Regions from separate parts of the Burkholderia pyrrocinia genome, predicted to be linked through region 1. Evidence: riboswitches for the same ligand, from Rfam matches in the RefSeq annotation. Region 1 holds a riboswitch; the other holds the start of a gene.
The links. Region 1 has a riboswitch for cobalamin ahead of cobG (precorrin-3B synthase). Riboswitches for the same ligand answer to the same signal wherever they lie in the genome.

Region 1 (7,875 bases):
CAGAACTGGTGCGGCGGGATCGCGTCGAGATGCGCGAGCGGTTCGCGGCCCAGCGTGAAAAGCGGCCGCCGGAACGGCGCGAGCGCGGCCTCGATGCCGGCCCAGTCGTCGACCATCCGCCAGTCGTCGCCGGGTTGCGGCGCCCATGGCGCGCGGCGCAGCGCCCACAGCGGCACGCCCGCGTCGCGTGTCGCGGCAGCCGCGTTCGCGCTGATTCGCGCGGCATACGGATGCGTCGCGTCGATCACGAGACCGATGCCGGTGCTGCGCAGATACGCGGCCAAGCCGGCGGCGCCGCCGAAACCGCCGACGCGCACGTCGCAGCGCAGGTCGTCGGGCACCTTGCCGAGGCCGGCGAGGCTGTACACGTGATGCGGACCGAGTGCGCGCGCGATTGTCAGCGCATCGCCGGTGCCGCCGAGCAGCAGGATGCGCGCGCTCATCGCGCTTGCCCGACGAAGCGGCCCTGCCGGTCGATCGCGAACATCTCGACGGCGACCGATGGCGGCACGATATCGCGCGCGACGCGCAGCGCCTGCGCGCAGACGAGATCGCCGAGCGGCACGCCGTCGGCCAGCGCGAGCTTCAGTGCTTCTTGGCTCGTGTTCGCGGCGCGCATCGCGGCCTGCAGCGCATCGCTCGCGCCGGCCTCGGCCGCCCACTGCGCGAGCAGCGGCAGGTCGATGCTCGAATGGCGGCTGTGCAGGTCGAGGTGGCCCGCCGCAAGCTTGCTCAGCTTGCCGAAGCCGCCGCACATCGACAGCCGCGCGATCGGTGCGCGTCGCAGGTGCTTGAGCACCGCGCCCGCGAAATCGCCCATCTCGACCAGCGCCATGTCGGGCAGGTGGTAATGCGCGCGCATCGCGTCCTCGCTCGCATTGCCCGTGCACGCGGCGATATGCTCGATGCCGTTCGCGCGCGCGACGTCGATGCCCTGGTGGATCGACGCGATATAGGCCGAGCACGAGAACGGCCGCACGATGCCGGTCGTACCGAGGATCGACAGCCCGCCGACGATGCCCAGACGCGGGTTCATCGTCTTCAGCGCGAGCGCTTCGCCGCCTTCGACACCGATCGTCACGTCGAAGCCGCCCGCGTAGCCATGCTCGTCTGCCAGCGCGTCGAGGTGCGTCGTCATCATCTGGCGCGGCACCGGGTTGATCGCCGGTTCGCCGACCGGCAGCGTCAGCCCCGCACGCGTGACCGTGCCGACGCCCGGCCCCGCGTGAAAACGCACGCCGGGCGCCGCCGCGAGCGCGACGCGCGCGAAGATCAGCGCGCCGTGCGTGACGTCCGGATCGTCGCCGGCATCCTTGATCGTGCCGGCTTCGGCGCCGTCGGCCGTGGTCCGGCAGAACTCGAGCCGCATCATCACGCGCTGCCCCTTCGGCAGCACGATCTCGACGGCATCGTCCGCGCGGCCCGCGAGCAGCAGGCGCGCGGCCGCGAGCGACGTCGCGGTCGCGCAGCTTCCGGTCGTATAGCCGAAGCGCAGCGGCGCGGGATGTTCGGGGGTTTCGTCGCGCATCACGCGTCCGTTGCGTTCGTCACGTTCGACGGTCCGGTCGTGGCGGCCGCGTCGGGCTTGCGCACGTCGTACAGCGTGACCGGCAACGGCTGCCGCCACGTGTCGAAGCGGCCGAGCGGTTCGGCATGCGCAAGCGACACGCGCGTGAGCGTGCCGCCGTGCGCATCGCGCCATGCGGCGAGCGCCATCTCGCCCTGCAGCGTGACCGCGTTCGCGACCAGCCGGCCGCCGGGCTTCAGCGACGACCAGCACGCGTCGAGTACGCCGGGCGCCGTCGCACCGCCGCCGATGAAGATCGCGTCCGGCGCGGCGAGCCCCGCGAGCGCATCGGGCGCGCGGCCCGCGACGAGCTGCAGGCCCGGCACGCCGAGCGCGTCGCGGTTGTGCTCGATGAAGCGCTGCCGTTCCGCATGGGCTTCGATCGCGATCGCCTGGCATGACGGATGCGCGCGCATCCATTCGATGCCGATCGAACCGCTGCCCGCGCCGACGTCCCACAGCAGCTCGCCGGGCGCGGGTGCGAGGCGCCCGAGCGTCATCGCGCGCAGGTCGCGTTTGGTGAGCTGGCCGTCGTGGCGGTACGCATCGTCGGGCAAGCCGGGCGTGAGCGCGCGGCGCGGTGCGTCGGGGCCGGCCTGGCAGTCGAGCGCGACGAGATTGAGTGCGGCCGTTTCGTCGACGTTCCAGTCCTGCGCGAGGCCGTCGAGACGCCGCTCGAACGGGCCGCCCAGATGTTCGAATACGCTGATGCGGGTCGGCCCGAAGCCGCGTGCGGTGAGTTCGGCCGCGACGGCGGCCGGCGTGCGGCCGTCGGCACTCAGTACGAACAGGCGCCGGCCCGGCAGCAGGTGACGTGCGAGCGTCGCGAGCGGACGGCCGACGAGCGATACCGCGCCGACGTCCTGCAGCGCCCAGCCGAGGCGCGCGGCCGCGAGCGACAGCGACGACGGCGCGGGCAGCACGCGCCATTCGTCGGGGGAAAGCTGGCGCGCGAGCGTCGCGCCGACGCCGAACAGCATCGGGTCGCCGCTCGCGAGCACGCATACGGGCGACGCGCGACGCGCAAGCACGCCCGCGAGATCGAACGGCGACGGCCACGCTTCGCGCGCGGCCGGCAGCCGCGCGGGCAGCATGTCGAGATGCCGCTTCGCGCCGACGACGAGCGTCGCGTCGAGCAGCGCGCGCCGCGCGCTGCGTCCGAGCCCCGCGTAACCGTCGTCGCCGATGCCCACTACCGTCAGCCACGCCGTCATGCACCCTTCCCCATCGTTCGATTCCATCGTGTCGCCGCGCGGCCGTGAAAGAGCCGGCGCAGCCGTCCCCATTGCGAAAGACGGCATGGTACCGTGTTCCATCCCGCGTTTCATCTGCCGGCACGCCAGCGCCGGGCTGTCCCGCCTCGTCTGTCGCGAACCGCCTTCCGGTCGCGAAACGCGGTCGAAATCAGGTATCCTACGGCCGTTCGTTCGCCGGTGCCCTTCGGGGCCGAAGAGGGAACACAGGGCGCATCGCGCGCCGCTGTGGCTGCCCCCGCAACTGTAGACAGCGAGCCGATCTCCCCCCTGATGCCACTGGTTCGACCGGGAAGGCCGGGAGCCGGCGCCGACCTGTCAGCCAGGAGACCTGCCGGCCAGAAAGTGCGTGCGTGCCAGTCGGCGTCGGGCGGGGTGTACCGATGCGTTGGCCGCGGCGCGACACTGTCCCGGTACCCCGTTGAGTTCCGCCCCCGATTCGATTCCTGCGTCGCCCATCGTACGCCCGTCGGCCTGCCCGGGGCTCGTGCGCGTCGTCGCGGCCGCCGATGGCGGACTGTGCCGGATCAAGTTGCCGGGCGGCCGGCTCGATGCCGCGCAGGCCCGCGCGATCGCCGCCGCCGCGCGTGCGTACGGCTCCGGCGCGATCGATGCGACCAATCGGGCGAATCTCCAGCTGCGCGGCATTCGCGACGGCGCGACCGACGCGCTGACGCGCGCGTTGCTCGACGCGGGGCTCGGCCCGCGCGCCGATGCAACCGCAGACGCCGCCGCCGATGCGGCCGCGCTTGCCGCGAGCGACGACGTCCGCAATGTCATGCTCAGCCCGCTCGCCGGGCATGACCCCGCCGCGCTCGTCGACAGCCGCGCGCTCGCCATTCCGCTGCTCGACATGCTGGCGAGCGAGCCGCGCCGCGGCGAGCTGTCGCCGAAATTCTCGATCCAGCTCGACGGCGGCGAATCGGTCGCGGCGCTCGATCATCCGCACGACATCTGGCTCGCCGCATGGCGCCGCGACGACGGCGCGGTGCGCATCGCGGCCGGGCTGGCCGGCTGCCCGCCGGTCGCGCACGACGATCCGCCTGCTTCAGTCGATGTGTCGCCCGGCCAGGCCGTCGCGCTCGTCCGCGCACTGCTGCTCGCGTTCCTCGATCTCGCGCCGGCCGACGTCACGCGGATGCGTGCGCTGCTCGCGACGTGCGGCGAACGCGCATTGTTCGAACGCGCCCGGCACTACCTGCCCTTCCCGCTCACGGCCGATCCCGCGCTCGCCGGCTGGCGGCGCATGCGCTCCGATTCCGCACTGCGGTTCGGCGCGCGCCCGTCGCTCGATGCGCCCCGTTGCAGCGTCGGCGCGCAATTCGCGCTCGGGCGGCTCGACGCGACGCAACTGGAACGGCTCGCCGCATTGGCCGAATCGGACGGTAACGGCACGCTGTCGATGACGCCGTGGCAAGGCGTGTTCATCCACGGCGTGTCGCACGCACGCGCACCGGCCACGCTCGATGCGCTCGCGACGCTCGGCCTCGTCTGCGCGTCGTCGGACCCGCTTGCGACGATCGTCGCGTGCACCGGCAGTGCGGGCTGCGCGAAAGCGCACGCCGACACGAAACACGACGCGCTCGCGCTCGCCACGCGCATCGGCCATCCGGTCGACGTGCACCTGACCGGCTGCGAGCGCCACTGCGCGCTGCCGCATCCCGCGACGCACACGCTCGTCGCGGTTGCGCCCGCACACTACGACCTTTACCGGCGCGACGCCGCCGCGGGCCTCGGCGCCCCGCTCGCGCGCCATCTGACGATTGACCAGGCCGCGGCCCGACTGACGGGCGCGCGGCATAGCCAGGACACCACCGATGCTTGACTACATTCGCGACGGGCAGGAAATCTACCGCCAGTCGTTCGCGACGATCCGCGCCGAGGCCGACCTGTCGCAGGTTCCGCCGGATCTCGAGAAACTCGCGGTGCGCGTGATCCACGCGTGCGGGATGGTCGATGTCGTCTACGACCTGCGCTTCTCGGCCGGCGCCGGCACCGCGGGCCGCACGGCACTCGCGGCCGGCGCGCCGATCCTGTGCGACGCGAAGATGGTCGCCGAAGGCATCACGCGCGCACGGCTGCCGGCCGGCAATCCCGTGATCTGCACGCTCGGCGAGCCGGAGGTGCTCGACCTCGCGCGCCATCTCGGCAACACGCGCTCGGCCGCGGCACTCGAACTGTGGCGCCCGCATCTCGCGGGCAGCGTCGTCGTGATCGGCAATGCGCCGACCGCGCTGTTCCACCTGCTCGACATGATCGACGCCGGCGCGCCGCGCCCCGCGCTGATCCTCGGGTTCCCGGTCGGCTTCATCGGCGCGGCCGAATCGAAGGCGATGCTCGATGCCGACAGCCGCGGCGTGCCGTACGTCGCGCTGCTCGGCCGGCGCGGCGGCAGCGCGATGGCTGCCGCCGCGATCAACGCGCTCGCGACGGAGGTCGAATGACGGCCGCGCGCGGACGCCTGTTCGGGGTCGGGGTCGGCCCCGGCGACCCTGAACTGATGACGATCAAGGCGCTGCGCGTGCTGCAGGCCGCGCCCGTGGTCGCGTATTTCGTCGCGAAGGGCAAGAAAGGCAATGCATATGGCATCGTCGAAGCGCACCTGCTCGACACGCAGACGCAACTGCCGCTCGTCTATCCGGTAACGACCGAGGCATTGCCGCCGCCGCTTTGCTACGAGACCGTGATCGCCGATTTCTACGATACGGCCGCCGAAATCGTCGCGGCGCATCTCGACGCGGGCCGCGACGTCGCGGTGATCTGCGAAGGCGATCCGTTCTTCTACGGCTCGTACATGTATCTGCACGACCGCCTCGCACCGCGCTACGACACCGAGGTCATCCCGGGCGTGTGCGCGATGCTCGGCGGCACGGCCGTGCTCGGCCAGCCGCTCGTCTATCGCAACCAGAGCCTGTCGGTGCTGTCGGGCGTGCTGCCCGAGCACGAACTGCGCGCGCGGCTCGCGCAGGCCGACGCGGCCGTCGTGATGAAGCTCGGCCGCAATTTCGACAAGGTGCGGCGCGTGCTCGACGAACTCGGGCTCGCGAAACGCGCGCTGTACGTCGAGCGCGCGACGATGGCGAGCCAGCGCATCGTGCCGCTCGACGAAGTCGATCCGATGGCGTCGCCGTATTTCTCGCTGCTCGTCGTGCCGGGGGAAAAATGGCAAGGATGACGACTCCGCCCGCGATCGTGATGCTCGGCGCGGGCGCGCTCGACACCGCGCGGCGGATCCAGGCGCGCTACCCGGGCGCCCGCGTGCACGGGCTCGCGTCGCGCGTCGACGCCGACGTGCCGTTCGACGAACTCGGCGCGCACCTGCGCGAACTCTATGCGCGAGGCTTGCCGATCGTCGCGCTGTGCGCCGCCGGCATCGTGATTCGTTGCCTCGCGCCCGCATTGGCCGACAAGGGCGTCGAGCCGCCCGTGCTCGCGGTCGCGGAGGACGGCTCGGCCGTCGTGCCGCTGCTCGGCGGGCTGACGGGCGTCAACGTGATCGCGCGCGAACTGGCCGAATGGCTCGGCGTCGCGCCGGCGATCACGACGAGCGGAGAACTGCGCTTCGGCGCATGCGTGCTCAATCCGCCCGAAGGCTATGCACTCGCCGATCTCGCACAGGGCAAGCGGTTCGTGTCCGACCTGCTCGCGGGCGCGTCGACACGCATCGACGGCGCGGCGCCGTGGCTCGACGATGTCGCGCTGCCGCGCGACGACGCGGCTGCGCATGCGATCCGCGTGACGCCCGAAGCATGGCGCGGCACGCAAGACGAACTCGTGATCCATCCGCGCAGCGTGATGGTCGGCGTCGATGCGCATGCCGTGCACGCGGACGAAGCGCTCGCCGCGCGCATCGAAGCCGCGCTCGACGCACAAGGCCTCGCGCGGCTGGCGCTCGCGGCCATCGTCGCGCCGGCATCGGCGATCGGCGAAGCCGCGCTGGAAGAAGCGGCGCAAACGCTCGACGTGCCGCTGCGCTTCGTCGATGTCGACGGTGACGCGCAAGCCGATGCGGCCACGCTGCTCGGCCGTGCATTGCGCGTCGCACACACGCTGCGCGCAGCGTCGAACGGGCTCGCGTGCGCGGTCGCGTCGCAGCCGGTCGATCCCGCCACGCTCGGCCGTGCGCGCGGCCGCCTGACCGTGCTCGGCCTCGGCCCGGGCGGCGCCGCGTGGCTCACGCCGGCCGCGCGCGCTGCGCTCGCGGAGGCGACCGACATCCTCGGCTACACGACCTACGTGAACATGGCCGGCCCTTTTCGCGACAACCAGCGCGTGCACGGCACCGACAATCGCGAGGAGATGCAGCGCGCGCGCCATGCGTTCGAGCTCGCGGCCGAAGGCCGGCGCGTCGCGGTCGTGTCGTCGGGCGACCCCGGCGTGTTCGCGATGGCCGCGGCCGTGCTCGAAGCGCTCGACGAAGCGCGCGACCCGCAATGGGCGAAAGTCGACCTGCGCGTGGAACCCGGCGTATCGGCGTCGCTCGCGACGGCCGCGCAAGCTGGCGCACCGCTTGGCCACGACTTCTGCGCGATCTCGCTGTCCGACAACCTGAAGCCGTGGGACGTGATCGAGACGCGCCTGCGGCATGCGGCGCAAGCTGATCTCGTGATGGCGTTCTACAACCCGATCTCGCGTGCGCGGCCGTGGCAGCTCGACCGCGCGCTCGATGTCGTGCGCGCGCACCGTGCCGCCGATACGGTGGTCGTGCTCGGCCGCGACATCGGCCGGCCGGGCGCGACGCTCGCGACGACGACGCTCGGCGCGCTGCGCAGCGATCAGGTCGACATGCGCACGATGGTGATCGTCGGCTCGTCGACCACACGGCGTTTCGCGATCGACGGCGGACGCGAGTGGGTCTATACGCCGCGCTGGTATCGCTGAACGCGGTTAGCGCGTAAACCGGGCGCCGCACACGTCGGCGTGCCCGGTGCCGGCCTCACTGCCGGTTCGCCAGAACCGGTACACGAGCACGCCGACGATGGCCTGCGCAACGACGACGAACGCGACGCAGCCGGCCCATCCCCACCGATGCCAGCCGGGTACCGGCAGGATCGA
Region 2 (7,875 bases), 1.1 Mb from region 1:
GCCGCCGCTGTCGCAGGCGATCCGGGGGCTCGAGGAGGCGCTCGGCGTCGCGCTGTTCGTGCGTACCAAGCGCTCGGTGGCGCTGACGGCGGTGGGTGCGGCGCTGTTGCCCGACGTGCGCCGGCTGCTGGCGTCGGCCGATGCGCTGCCGCCGCTCGCGCGGCGGCTCGCGCGCGGCGAGGCCGGCTCGCTGTCGCTCGCGTTCGTGTCGACCGCCGATTACGGGCTGCTGCCTTCGCTGCTGCGCGCGTTCGGCGCGCGCTATCCGCAGGTGCGCCTGCAGCTCGCGGAGGCGACGAGCGACGTGCAGATCGACGAACTCGTCGCCGGCCGCATCGACGCAGGGCTCGTCATTCCGCCGGTGCCGCCGCGTCACGCGGCCGGACTGTCGTACCTGCCGGTCGTGCGCGAGCCGCTGGTGGTCGCGATGCCGGCCACAGCGTGCGACGCGCCCGAAGACGAACCCGTGCATCTCGCCGATATCGCCGCATTGCCGCTCGTGATCTTTCCGCGTCGTTTGGCACCCGGCTTTTATGACATCATTACGGGCTGCTACGGCGCGGCGGGGGAAACTCCGCGCATCGGCCAGGAGGCGATCCAGATGCAGACGATCGTCAGCCTCGTGTCGGCCGGCATGGGCGTCGCACTGGTGCCGCAATCGCTGCGTAACCTGCGGCGCACCGGCGTGGTCTACCGGCCGCTCGCCGGTCATGCGCCGGTCGTCGAGACAGGCCTCGTGTGGCGCACGGGCGACGTGAGTCCCGTGCTCGCCGGCTTCATCGACGTCGTACGTGCGCAGGGCCTCGCCGCGTGACGTGAACGATGGTGCACCGGTGCCGTCCAACGCGCGGTGCTGCGCGTTCGCGACGGCCGTACCGCATTCGAAAACTTCTTCGCTAACCCATGATCATTCACCCGAATTTCGACCCCGTTGCGATCCATCTCGGGCCGCTGGCCGTGCGCTGGTACGGCCTCATGTATCTCGTCGGCTTCATCGCGGCGATCGTCGTCGGCCGGGTCCGCCTGAAGCTGCCGCACGTCGCCGCGCAAGGCTGGACCGCGAAGGACATCGACGACATGATGTTCTACGGCGTGCTCGGCACCGTGCTCGGCGGCCGGCTCGGCTATGTGCTGTTCTACAAGGCCGATTTCTACTTCTCGCATCCGCTCGACGTGTTCAAGGTGTGGGAAGGCGGCATGTCGTTTCACGGCGGCTTCCTCGGCGTGACGCTCGCGATGATGCTGTTCGCGTGGCAGCGCAAGCGCCACTGGCTGCAGGTCACCGATTTCGTCGCGCCGATGGTGCCGACGGGGCTCGCGGCCGGGCGGCTCGGCAACTTCATCAACGGCGAGCTGTGGGGCCGCGTGACCGATCCGACGGCGCCGTGGGCGATGCTGTTCCCGGGCGCGATGCGCGACGATGCGGCATGGCTGCCGAAACATCCGGCGCTCGTCGAGAAGTGGCATCTCGCCGATGTGTTCATGCAATACCAGATGCTGCCGCGCCATCCTTCGCAGCTCTATGAAATCGCGCTCGAAGGCATCGCACTGTTCTTCGCGCTGTTCTTCTTCTCGCGCAAATCGCGGCCGATGGGCGCCGTGTCCGCGCTGTTCCTGATCGGCTACGGCCTCGCGCGCTTCACGGTCGAGTTCGCACGCGAGCCCGACGACTTCCTCGGCCTGCTTGCGCTCGGCCTGTCGATGGGACAGTGGTTGTCGCTGCCGATGATCCTCGGGGGTATCGCGCTGATGGTCTGGGCGTATCGCCGTCGCGCGGCGAATGCGAATGCGGCTGCGTGATGCGATACCGATGCGCGCGCAATCGGCGCGTGCATCGACAACACGCATGCAAAATGAAAAACGCCGGCCTTCGGGCCGGCGTTTTTCATTTCCGACAGCCGCGCGTTGCGCGTTACTTCATCTGCACCGAGCCGTTGACGGTGACCGACACGGTGGCCTTGCCGCCTTCGACCGCGATCGGTGCGCTCATCTTCGCGCTGTCCATCGGCGCCGCGGCCATCGCCATCATGCGCGGGTACGGCTGCACGTTGCGACCGCTGCCGACATTCACGTCGCGGATCGTGTAGCTGCTGTAGCCGAACGCCTTCGCGGCTTCGTCCGCGCGGGCGCGGAACGACTTGATCGCTTCGGTCGTGAGCTTCTGCTCGGCCGTGCGCTGCGCTTCAGGCGACAGCGAGAACTCGACGTTCGCGACCTGCATCAGGTTCGACAACTGGCCTGCAAGCTTCGACGCCGCGGCGAAATCGCGCGATTCGAGCGCGACCTCGGTACGGCCACGCCATGCGGAGATCTTCCCGTCGCGATCGGTACTCGGATACACGGAGAATGCGCCCGTGTGCGCGGTGACGCCCGATACGCCCTTCGCCTGCGACAGCGCGGCATCGGCGCGCTGGTTCAGCGCGGACGTCAGGCTGCCCGGATCCTTGGCCTGCTGTTCGTAGAACAGCGTGATGTGGATGATGTCCTGCGGCACGTCGGCGCTGGCCTGCGACGAAAGCGACAGCACGCCTGCCGGTTCCGGAAAGTGCGGGTTCGCGGTTTGCGCGTGCGCGGCGGGCGACGCGAGCGTCAGCGCGACGGGAACGGCGGCGGCGAGGGCGAGCGACAGCGCGAGAGCGGATTTCTTGGTCATTGTTGGACTCCTTGTGCGAGGGCGCGCACGCGGATCATGCGTGCACGACGCGGGCGTACCGCGCAACGAAAAAAAGAGCCGGCCCGATCGGCCGACAGCGGTTGCTTAGGCTGCGCGAGAGACCCGCGAGTTCCGCGGCGGCCGCGCGTGCTGACCAGATTTGACCTTTGGCGCGCGCCTACTTCATCAGCTTTTCGGTGATGAACCGCCATTCGGCACGCGTGACGGGCGTGATCGACAGCCGGTTGCCGCGTGCGAGCACGCGCATGTCGGCGAGCTCGTCGTGTTCGCGCAGTGCGGCGAGCGGCACGAGCGGCGACTTTTTCACGTAGCGCACGTCGACGAGCAGCCAGCGCGGCGCTTCCTGCGTCGACTTCGGGTCGTAATAGGGGCTTTTCGGATCGAACTGCGTGGGATCGGGGTAGGGCGTCGACGACACTTCGGCGAGGCCTGCGATGCCCGGCTCGGGGCAGCTCGAGTGATAGAACAGCACGCCGTCGCCGATCTTCATCGTGTCGCGCATGAAATTGCGCGCCTGATAGTTGCGCACGCCGGTCCACGGCAGCGAGCGCTGCGGTGCGTTGGCGAGATCGTCGATGCTTGCTTCGTCCGGTTCGGACTTCATCAGCCAGTATTGCATGGATCGTGATCGACGCAGAAAGAGGCTGCTACAAAAGAAAACGGCACCGGGACGTGCCCGATGCCGTTGGATAGGCCCCCGCCTTGGCCGCTAGGCCGGCATCCTGAACCTGAGGTTCAGAATTGGTCGCAGTTAGCAGCACTTCGGGTACATCAGACAGAGTGACGCGCGCGCCCGTGCTACAAATTTCCGCAACCGTGCACATGGCATTGGTTCAAGGAATATATGACCTTGGCGAACCAGGCAGGGAAGCTGACTGAACTGTGATTCGATGCGCCAATTTGACCACCGTTGATCGCAGAGATCAAGGGGAATCGACGCATCGATTAAAACGTTACTGCGTCTCGTGCTGTGCGAGCACCGCGCCGAGCTGTTCGTTCATCTGGTGCATTGTACGACGGATTTCCTCCGCCGGAAATGCTTCACCGTGCCGCACGCTCGTTTGCAGCCGCAGCAATTCCGATGCGAGCGACAGTGCCGCCATCACCGCGATGCGATCGATGCCGCGTACCGAGCTGTTCGAGCGGATTTTCGACATTTCGGCGTCGACGCGCGCGACTGCCTCGAGCAGCGCCGCTTCGGTCTCGGCCGAACAGGCGAGCCGATAGGCCTGACCGAGAATCGAGACTTCGATCTGCTTGGTGCTCATGCATGTTCTCCGTGGCTGGCCGCGTCATCGCTGTCCGTACGCGCCTGCGCATCCAGCAGGTCGAGCTGGTTGTCGGCTTGCTCCGCGCTTTTCGAGCGCGGCAGCTTTTCGAGAATCGCGTTCAGTTTCACCTGAGCGTCGTCGATTTTTGCCGACAGCGTATCGCGCTCGGCCGCGAGCGCATTGCGTTCTTCGCGCAGTTGCGCGAGTTCCGCGCGGACCGTGTCCGCTTCCGCGCGCAATTGCGCGACCTGCTCTTCGAGCGCGAGCCGTTCCGCGTGATAGCGCTTGTTCAGCGAAATCAGACGGCCAATATTTTGAGATAAGGTTTCGAGTTCGTTGAGCATTTGCTGCGTCCTCTAAAGACCCAGCATTTTAGCGCGGAATAACGCGCAATCCGACATCTGTAACGTTTCCAGTCGTAACACCCTCGCTTCTTGCTGCGAATGGGCGCGTCCCGTGCGTGTCCGGACGCTTCCTTGACGCTTGCGCGACCGGCTCCTAAACTGGCGCCGCCTCGGTGCTCGCGCGTGGAACGCGCGGTTAAACGGGAAGCAGGGCGCGGGCTCCGCCAGGAGACCGCCAACCTGCGCTGCCCCCGCAACGGTAAGCGGCCGCGTCCAGTGACGCAGGCCGGCTCGGGCGCGTTCCGCGTGCAGGTTTCGCACGCGGGCGCGGGCCACTGCGCGTCATCGCGCGGGAAGGCGAGCCGGTACGCCGCCAGCCCGGATACCGGCCGAGACGGGGAGCCCGCACGGGCTTCGTGACGCGTGGCCTGCGGGGAGGCGGGCCGCGCAGTGCTTCACGGGATTTATCTTCATGCTGACCCCAATCGTCCGCACGGCGCTCGGCGCGCTTTGCGGATTGCCGCTTGCCGCCGCCGCGCAGACCGCGGCGAATGCCGATTCCGCGGCGTCCGCCGTGCCCGCGGCCCAACCTGCGGCTGCGACGATGCTCGAACCGGTCGTCGTCACCGCGCAGCGCGCGCCGCAGGCGCTGGCCGACACGATTCCGCAAACCACCGTATTCGACGCGCAGGATATCGCCGCGCATGCGGGCGCCGACCTGCCGACGCTGCTCGCGCTCGCGCCCGGCGCGCAGATCGTGCGCAACGGCGGCCCCGGCGCGAGCGCGACGATGTTCCTGCGCGGTGCGGAGTCGACGCAGTCGCTCGTGCTGATCGACGGCGTGCGGGTCGATTCCGCGAGTCTCGGTGCCGCGCAACTGAGCCAGTTGCCGCTCGACCAGATCGAGCGCGTCGAGATCGTCAACGGCAACGTGTCGTCGCTGTACGGCTCGGGCGCGATCGGCGGCGTCGTGCAGGTGTTCACGAAGGACGGTGGCAATCATCCGCCACGCTTCAACTTCGCGGTCGGCGTCGGCAGCTACGGTACGCAGACGCAGCAGGCTGGCGTATCGGGTCGGCTCGACAGCGACGGGAAGACGACGTTGAGCGTGTCGATCGCGCGCGACAAGGACGACGGTTTTTCCGCGCTCGACCCGGCGAGGAAGCCGAACGCGAACCCGAATGCGAACGGTTACCTGAACGAGAGCATCACCGCGGCGCTGCGCCACCGCTTCAACGACCGCTGGGATGCGGGCATCAGCTACTTCCAGTCGAACGGCAACAACAGCTACGACAACGCGTGGGGCGTGCCGACCGACCTGAACAACCTCTATTCGCGCGTGCAGCAGGTGCGTGCGTTCGCGAACGGCAAGCTGACCGACTGGTGGACCGCTCACCTGAGCGTTTCGACCGGCAACGACCGCAGCCAGTCGGCGCTGAACGGCGTCTACACGGATCACTTCAATACCGACAACCGCCAGTACACGTGGCAAAACGATTTCCGTATCGCGCCTGAACACCTGATACAGGCTGGCTACGAGCGGCTCGACCAGCAGTTCATGTCGAACGCGTATTCCGCGCCGCAGCGTCACGTGAATTCCGGCTGGATCGGCTATTCGGGGCGCTTTGGCCGCCAGCAGTTCCAGGCGAACCTGCGCCGCGACCAGTACTCGGACTTCGGCGGCGCCAATTCCTACTATCTCGGCTACGGCCTCGAACTGACCGATCGCTGGAAGGTGACCGCGAGCTATTCGGACGCGTTCCGTGCACCGAGCTTCAACGACCTCTATTATCCGATGGCCGGCAACCCGTCGATCCAGCCGGAGCGCAGCCATTCGATCGAAGCCGCGCTGCAGTACGCGTCCGATGCGGTGGGCGTGATGCGGCTCACCGCGTTCCAGACGCGCTACGCGAACCTGATCAACTATCGACCCGACGGGAGCGGCTTCTACTATATTGCGCAGAACGTCGGCAGCGCGAAGGTGCAGGGGCTCGAAGGGTCCTGGCAGGGGCATGTCGGCGCGACCGACGTACGGGTTGCCGCCACGTTGCAGAACCCGGTCAACGAAACGCAGAATCAGGATCTCGACCGGCGTGCACGGCGTTTCGCGTCGATGGCCGTGAACCGCGCGTTCGGCGCGTGGCGCGTCGGCGGCGAATGGCTCGTGAGCGGCGCGCGCAACGATTCGGGCGGCGGGCGGCTCGGCGGCTACGGGATCGTCAACCTGTCCGCGCGCTACGACATCACGAAGTCGTGGTACGTCAGCGCGCGCATCGACAACCTGCTCGACAAGGACTACGAGCTTGCCTATGCGTACAACACACCGAAGCGCGGCGCCTATGTCACGCTCGGCTGGCAGCAGTAAGCGGATGCGCCGCGCGTCATGCGCGGGGCCGTGCGCGGTATGAGCGCCGCGCGCGCCGCCGCGATCTGGGCCGCGCTGGCCACCGCGGTCGCGTTGCTGTTCGTCGCGTCGCTGTCGATCGGCAGCGTGCCGATGTCGCCGTGGCAGGCGCTCGCGTCGCTCGTGCCGCATGGCGGCGACGCGTTGTTCGCCGACATCGTCCGCACGCTGCGGCTGCCGCGCGCGCTCGCGGGCTTCGCGTGCGGTGCGCTGCTCGCGCTTGCGGGCGCGCTGCTGCAGGTGCTGCTGCGCAACCCGCTCGCGGAACCGTACGTGCTCGGCGTGTCCGGCGGCGCGGCCGGATTCGCGCTCGTCGCGATGATCGCGGGCGGTGCGTGGTGGCTCGTCGACGCGTCGGCGTTTGCCGGCTCGCTCGTATCGGTCGCGCTCGTGCTCGGTCTTGCACGCCGCGAGCTGTGGCGCGGCGATTCGCGCGACGCGTCGCCGCGGCTGCTGCTCACGGGTGTCGTGATCGCGGCAGGGTGGGGCGCGCTCGTCACGCTGCTGCTGTCGCTCGCGCCCGATGCGCGGTTGCGCGGGATCATCTTCTGGCTGACGGGCGACCTGAACGGCGTGACCGCGCCGTGGTTCGCGTGGGGCGCGCTGCTGCTGGCCGCATGCGTCGCGCTGCCGGCCGCGCCGCAATTGAATGTACTGCTGCGCGGCGACGCGACCGCGCTCGCGCTCGGCGTGCCTGTCGCGCGCCTGCGGGTGCGAATCTATCTCGTCGCGTCGCTGGCCGCGGCGGCTGCGGTGACGACGGCCGGCACGATCGGCTTCGTCGGCCTCGTCGTGCCGCACGCGCTGCGGCTCGCGTTCGGCAACGACCAGCGCATGCTGCTGCCGGCCGCGATGCTCGCGGGCGGGGGCGGCGTGATGGCGGCCGACCTGCTCGCGCGCACCGCGATCGCGCCCGCGCAACTGCCGGTCGGCGTGATGACCGCGTTGATCGGCGTGCCGGTGTTCCTGTGGATGTTGCTGAGGAGGCCGATGCGATGACAAGCCCTGCGCGGCACGCCGCCGCTTCCGGCCACGACATGGCCTGCGCGACCGCTGACCTGACGCTGAAGGGCGGCGCGCGCACGCTGCTCGACGGCTTTACGCGGGCCTTCCGTCCCGGCGAAATCTGGTGCGTCGCCGGGCCGAACGGCGCGGGCAAGACGACGCTGCTCGCGACGCTCG

Region 2: another riboswitch for cobalamin. It lies ahead of JYG32_RS00150 (TonB-dependent receptor domain-containing protein); the one in region 1 lies ahead of cobG (precorrin-3B synthase).

What each region holds. Positions count from the first base shown of each region.
Region 1 is NZ_CP070977.1:1,140,269-1,148,143, forward strand. It holds gene JYG32_RS05415 (cobalt-precorrin-6A reductase) at 1-443, opposite strand, end outside; gene JYG32_RS05420 (cobalt-precorrin-5B (C(1))-methyltransferase) at 440-1,528, opposite strand; gene cbiE (precorrin-6y C5,15-methyltransferase (decarboxylating) subunit CbiE) at 1,528-2,781, opposite strand; cobalamin riboswitch at 2,982-3,173, shown strand; gene cobG (precorrin-3B synthase) at 3,242-4,645, shown strand; gene JYG32_RS05435 (precorrin-8X methylmutase) at 4,638-5,264, shown strand; gene JYG32_RS05440 (precorrin-2 C(20)-methyltransferase) at 5,261-5,995, shown strand; gene cobJ (precorrin-3B C(17)-methyltransferase) at 5,992-7,701, shown strand; gene JYG32_RS39670 (hypothetical protein) at 7,708-7,875, opposite strand, start outside.
Region 2 is NZ_CP070977.1:20,753-28,627, forward strand. It holds gene JYG32_RS00115 (LysR substrate-binding domain-containing protein) at 1-814, shown strand, start outside; gene lgt (prolipoprotein diacylglyceryl transferase) at 904-1,800, shown strand; gene JYG32_RS00125 (SIMPL domain-containing protein) at 1,913-2,653, opposite strand; gene JYG32_RS00130 (EVE domain-containing protein) at 2,832-3,293, opposite strand; RNA gene ssrS (6S RNA) at 3,365-3,546, opposite strand; gene JYG32_RS00140 (cell division protein ZapA) at 3,628-3,942, opposite strand; gene JYG32_RS00145 (ATPase) at 3,939-4,289, opposite strand; cobalamin riboswitch at 4,444-4,697, shown strand; gene JYG32_RS00150 (TonB-dependent receptor domain-containing protein) at 4,762-6,654, shown strand; gene JYG32_RS00155 (FecCD family ABC transporter permease) at 6,673-7,692, shown strand; gene JYG32_RS00160 (ABC transporter ATP-binding protein) at 7,689-7,875, shown strand, end outside.